2 regions of the Shewanella sp. YLB-07 genome follow, and region 2 is predicted to be linked to the other one. Evidence: predicted binding sites of a transcription regulator. Region 2 holds the regulator's gene; the other holds the start of a gene.
The links. The regulator sigma-54, encoded in region 2, starts transcription at its own class of promoters, with help from an activator protein. The targets are predictions, from matches to a motif close to GTTGGCACGNNNNTNGNNT.
Positions count from the first base shown of each region.

Region 1: a site for sigma-54 is predicted at 1,859-1,877, ahead of FS373_RS27325 (superinfection exclusion B family protein). Genes of this name have one in related genera too.

Region 1 covers NZ_VOQB01000017.1:139,089-142,284, reverse strand. The annotation lists gene FS373_RS27340 (Fic family protein) at 1-435, shown strand, start outside; tRNA gene FS373_RS27335 (tRNA-Leu) at 519-603, opposite strand; gene FS373_RS27330 (DUF3149 domain-containing protein) at 953-1,081, shown strand; gene FS373_RS27325 (superinfection exclusion B family protein) at 1,206-1,817, opposite strand; gene FS373_RS27320 (ATP-binding protein) at 2,054-3,196, shown strand, end outside.
Region 2 covers NZ_VOQB01000011.1:108,938-112,133, reverse strand. The annotation lists gene lptA (lipopolysaccharide transport periplasmic protein LptA) at 1-281, shown strand, start outside; gene lptB (LPS export ABC transporter ATP-binding protein) at 278-1,009, shown strand; gene FS373_RS21745 (RNA polymerase factor sigma-54) at 1,163-2,647, shown strand; gene hpf (ribosome hibernation promoting factor) at 2,862-3,149, shown strand; gene ptsN (PTS IIA-like nitrogen regulatory protein PtsN) at 3,152-3,196, shown strand, end outside.

The DNA of each region.
Region 1 (3,196 bases), on a different contig from region 2:
TCGTCAGCTTTTAAAAATCACCGCAATGAATACTATCAACAATTGGAGAATCATCAGCGTTGTGAGTTAATAAATCATCAGAGTATTGTAGATGAAAACAATCCCCTTTATTTAACCAAATGGATAATATGGTTTTTATCGATGGTAGAAATTGCAGCAATTGATGCTAAGAAAGAATTTGAACGAGTCATGCAAACAACTCGATTTTGGCAAAAAAACCAATTTACTGTATTTAATGCTAGGCAACAAAAAGTCGTTACTCAGCTATTAGAGACAACAGATTTTAGCGATGGTATTTCACGGAAAAAATATAAAGCTTTAACCAAAACAACCGATGCAACAGCCGCAAGAGATATAGGAGACCTAGTTGTAAAAGGGGTATTAGTTCCGATTGGAGAAAGACGTAGTCGACGCTACTTAATTCAAAAGAACTGATCTCCTAAAAGCAGTGCAGCCCTAGTTCAGACTAAATTACAGACATAAAAAAACCTGCTCGAAAGCAGGCTCATTTATTTGATTGGTACCGGAGGACGGACTTGAACCGTCACGCTCGAAAGCAACGGATTTTGAATCCGTCGTGTCTACCAATTCCACCACACCGGCTTATATCAAATAGACTAACCAAGATAGCTAATACCTCAGTAAGTGACGGGCATTATACCTTTGAGACGACTAATGGCAAGTCTTTAACAGCAGAAAAAAACTGACCGAACAATTTTCACTCTTATCTTAGTATTTCCAACTAATGCTAGCCGCTTATCTATCCAATTCTATTAGATTCCCCTGAGAAAACTAAATAAGCAAAAGCAGATGTAACTCATAATTTTAACAAAAACAATGTAATTTAATAATGATTCGGAGCGATTATTGATCAAGATCATCAAGCTCACATCAAAACAAGATTAGCTTAGGGATATGCAATACAAATAATTTTTTGAAAGAGGATTTCACTATGGCTTTCTGGTTAGATTTGATGTTTGGCAACGCTATCGGACTGATGTCAATGACCGTTATTTTCTGCACCATAGGCATCATGGGCTACTTGATGTGGATGTTTATTCAAAAGTCTAAGCCGGAATAAGCAAAAAACGATTTAGATGGATTTGCACCTTAAACAGGTGTTTTCCTAATGCAGTGGGGGCATATTGCTCCCACTTTTTTACACCTGATGCATAATATTTAGAAATCTAAACCTGACTAGGTATTTAGGCGGCGTGCTTTCTTGGTCCCGTCACATTATTAGCAAAAGTTGGTCTAGCTTTTATCAGGTTTTCCATCTCTTCCTGACTTGGCTCTCCAACCGGCAATCTTAGTACTTGTCGATTCAGATAAATTCTCGCACGCATCGAAATCTTATAATCAGCAGTAGATCCCTGTATTGCATAATGCTTTTGATTACCTAACATCTCGATGATGTTCGTCGTTAGTAGACTTTTAACCGCTGGTTCATTTTGAGGTAGAGTCAATACAGTCTCGCCCTGAAGGAAAAACTCACGTAAAAGAGCGCGCTCAGTCGGATCCAAGAGCCGCACCTTCTCCTCGATGACTTCAATAGTCCGCTTTGCTTTTAACGCACCGATTGCCTCATCTAAGAAATAATTCACCACTTGAGTAATCAAGTAAGCGATACCTATGATAAAACCTAATCCTATGAAAGAAGAGTTAGCACTGACCACAGCTTCTAAGTTCACTGCCGTCAAAATACCAACAGGTGCGAATAACAAGGCCCCACTCACAATAGCTAACCAAAGCATAGAGCTGAAAATCAACTGTTTAGGGACCGATGGTTTAAATATCTGTGTCTTTATTTTCTGCATAAGGATACCTAGTGTCAAAAACCTGTACTTAAGCAAATTAAAAGCAAAATTAATGCCACAAGTTGACTAGAAATATTGATTGCCAACATTTGGGATTTTTTGTTAATTTTTAAGCAACTAAGTCACTCAATAGATGATTGGCAGACTATGCTTATGGAGGGATGCTTACTTTGACATAACTCGAAGGCGAAAGTGAGCTAGTCTGATTTAGCTTTCAATGCTCAAGAAAAGGATCCATGCATACTTTTACTAGCAGATTAATCAAAAGCCAGATAGGCCGAAAACTAACAATATCGATCATATTATTTAGTTCATTAATCACCTTGATCACCACAGGTTTTCAACTGGTAAATGACTATAAAGGCGATGTCAATCGTATCACTCGCCAATTTACCAGTATCGAAAAAGTTAACTTGGATGTGTTAGCGGCTAGTATTTGGGTGATAGATGAAAGATTGATAAACACTCAACTTAATGGCTTGATTCAGCTCCCCGACATCACCTATATTTCGATCAACGATGATAGCGGCCAAGTCTGGACCTCGGGTACCCCAACGCCTGAAAATACCATAGAAAAAACGTTCGAACTCTTCTATAGCTCGGGAAGTGACAGCATTGCCGTTGGTACCTTACTAGTTCAAGCGGATCTTAAAGCCGTTTACGAAAAACTGCTAGATAGAGCCATCATCATCTTACTTTCTAATGCCATAAAAACATTTATCGTCGCAGGTTTTATCCTCTTTTTAGTCTGGCACATGGTCGCAAGGCACCTACACACGCTCAGCCTCTATTGTCAGCGATTAGATCTAGATAGTCCTTTTGAACCGCTAAAATTCGATCAGAACAATAAGAAGGGAGACGAATTCCATCAAGTCTCATCGGCGATTAATACCATGCAACAACAACTGAGAACCTCATTTTCCGACATCAAAAAATCGAAACAGGATCTTCAAGATGCATTGACCGATAGAGAAAGATTATTAGCCCTAGAAACCAGCTATAAAGATGAATTGGCAAGTCAAGTAAAGGAGAGAACTCAAGAACTAGAACAATCACTCTTGGTGTTGAAACGGGCTCAAGAGGTACTAGTCGAACAGGAAAAGATGGCAGCATTAGGAGGCTTAGTCTCAGGAGTAGCACACGAAATTAATACCCCAATAGGGATCTGTTTAACAGCTGCAACCTCTCAGCTTGTGCATATCGAAGAGTTACTCTTACTCATACATGGTGAGAACACCACCTTAGAGGAGATTAACACCATATTAGAAGAGTATCAGGAGAGCTGTGAGTTAATTGTCAGTAATATCACTAAGGCTAGCACCCTGATACAGAAGTTTAAGACAGTAGCTGCTCAGCAGAGTCAGGAAGAATTGAAGACG
Region 2 (3,196 bases):
TGGAGCAAGATGGTAGCCGAGTAACAGGTAATATGATTCGCTACAACATAGCTAAGCAACAGTTGATAGCAGAAAGCAAAGGCAATGATAGGGTTATCACCATTATTCAGCCAGAAAGCTATCAGGATACCAGTCAAGATAAGGCCAAAGAACAAGAGCCAGCTACGGAGCCGCTGCCGACTCAATTACCAGAAGTCGAGCCAGCTGAAACGAACAATCAAACCAGCAAGCAAGACATTATACCTACTCAGTTACCAGTCATAGGGCAGGAGAAACAATGAGCCAGATGACGCTAAAGGCAGTCAACCTTGCCAAGAGTTATAAGAATAGAGCCGTAGTTCAAGATGTCAGTATCACAGTCAAAACCGGACAGATAGTCGGTCTGTTAGGCCCTAATGGCGCGGGAAAAACCACCACTTTCTACATGATCGTAGGCTTAGTACAGAGTGATAAAGGTAGGATCTTAATCGATGATGATGATCTGACCTTAGATCCTATGCACTTGAGGGCAAGAAAAGGCATAGGTTACCTGCCTCAAGAGGCGAGCATCTTTAGGAAGTTATCGGTTAGGGATAACATAATGGCGGTACTACAGACACGTTCAGATATAGATAACAACACCCGGGAAGAACAACTCGAGAGCCTTCTGGAAGAGTTTCATATTACCCATATTCGTGACAGCCAAGGCATGGCACTCTCGGGCGGTGAACGCAGACGCGTCGAGATAGCCAGAGCCTTGGCAGCTAACCCTAAGTTTATTCTCCTCGATGAGCCCTTTGCAGGGGTGGATCCTATTTCGGTTATCGACATTAAAAAAATCATCGAGCAGCTTAAGAGTCGCGGCTTAGGTGTACTGATCACTGACCATAATGTGCGTGAAACTTTAGACGTATGTGAGCGAGCTTACATAGTCAGTCACGGAAATTTAATCGCTGAAGGTACACCCGCCGAGATCTTGGACAATAAGCAAGTACGAGCTGTGTACTTAGGTGAACAATTCAAGCTATAGTTAATCAAGAGACTCATTCTTAACGCGCATTAAGGGATGAGTATTTATCGACACTCGGCTTACTCAGCCTAAGGTCCAGGGGCTCAGAGAAACCCCAAACAAGTCAAAGCAGGCTTTCTCATTTTATAATTACAATGAAGGGAATAGCGGTAAATGAAAGCGTCACTCCAGCTTAAAATGGGTCAGCAGTTAACCATGACACCACAACTGCAGCAGGCTATACGTCTATTGCAACTATCGTCGCTGGAACTGCAACAAGAAATCCAACAAGCGTTAGACTCCAACCCCCTTCTCGAACTAGATGAAGAACAGGTTGACCCCCCAGTCAATGGTGAAGATAAGACCATAGACGCAGAAGACTTTAACGCCACGGGTGATGGCGAAGGTGATGGTCCAATCGACAGCTCTGCGGTTGAAACCTCAGAGGCAATAACCCAAGATTCCATGCCAGAAGAGCTCCCCATGGACACCACTTGGGATGAAGTCTATACCGCGTCTCCGAACTCGAGTTCTGGTGCCATGCGCGACGATGATATGCCCTTCCAAGGCGAGACCAGCGAAGGTTTGTATGAGCATCTCGAATGGCAGAAGAACCTGACACCGTTTTCTGATAATGATCTCGCCATAGCGACCGCCATCATAGATGCCATTGATGAGAGGGGCTATCTCACCCAAAGTGTTGAAGATATTCTCGAGGCCATGGGTGATCCAGAAATTGAACAGGATGAAGTTGAAGCCGTCCTCAAACGTATCCAACACTTCGATCCTATCGGCATAGCAGCCAGGGACCTCAGCGAATGTCTCTTGATTCAACTGGCACAATACGCAGATACAACCCCCCACATAGATAATGCCAGGCTCCTTATCAAAGATCATCTGGATCTGATCGCAGGACGTGATTTCCGCCAGTTAATGCGTAAGACTAAGCTTAAGGAAGATGATCTCAGAGTCGCCATTGAGTTAATCCAAACGCTTAATCCCCGCCCAGGACTCGCCATTACTCCAGGTAAAGATGAGTATGTCATCCCAGATGTCACTGTGACCAAGAAGAAAGGTCGTTGGATGGTTGAGTTAAATCCAGACAATATGCCGAAGATCAACGTCAACCAACATTATGCATCCATGGTGAAAAGTACCAAGAATCAATCAGATAGTCAGTTTATTCGTGGTCACCTGCAAGAGGCTAAGTGGTTTATCAAGAGCTTAGAGAGCCGCAACGAGACCTTACTGAAAGTCTCAAACTGCATAGTTAAATTCCAACAGGGCTTCTTCGAATTCGGTGAAGAAGCCATGAAACCTATGGTATTGAACGACATAGCCGAAGCCGTAGAGATGCACGAATCCACCATATCCCGTGTCACCACACAAAAATATATGCATACCCCGAGGGGCATATTTGAGCTGAAATACTTTTTCTCCAGCCATGTGGGGACCGATGATGGCGGCGAGTGTTCATCTACCGCCATTCGTGCTTTCATAAAGAAGCTGGTTGCAGCCGAAAATCAACAGAAACCACTCAGCGACAGTAAGATGGCTTTGCTATTAGCAGAGCAGGGAATTCAGGTCGCGAGGCGCACCATAGCTAAGTATCGTGAAGCCATGTTGATTCCACCATCGAATCAACGTAAGAGTTTATAAAGAAGGAAGTAAGGTCGTCACCTAAATAGAAAAATCTACTTAGCCACGACCTGATTAGCGCTCATGTTGAGCGCTAATCACCAGAAGCAGCCTGTAGTCGATAACCCTTAGGCTCAACTCCTGGTATAACAGGGAATTATGTTGTGAGTTAAATCCCGAAAGATTTTTCTACAACCTACCTAAGAGTTAAATTGGACACTGGAGGAGTATTTCTATGCAAATAAACCTAACTGGACACCATATAGAGATCACTACATCGCTAAGGCAATATGTCGAAGAAAAGTTCACTAAGCTTGAACGACATTTCGATCAGATCAATAATGTACACGTTATTTTAAATGTTCAGAAAATGCAGCAAAAAGCCGAAGCTAAACTCCACCTTGCCGGTGGTGAGGTTTTTGCTATGTCAGAGAACGCTGACATGTACGCCGCTATCGACTCCCTGATTGATAAGCTCGACCGTCAGGTTATTAAACACAAAGAGAAGCTAACAAAGCATTAATAATGGAATTAAGCACCATCCTGCAGCCGGAATGTACAACTTGCGCC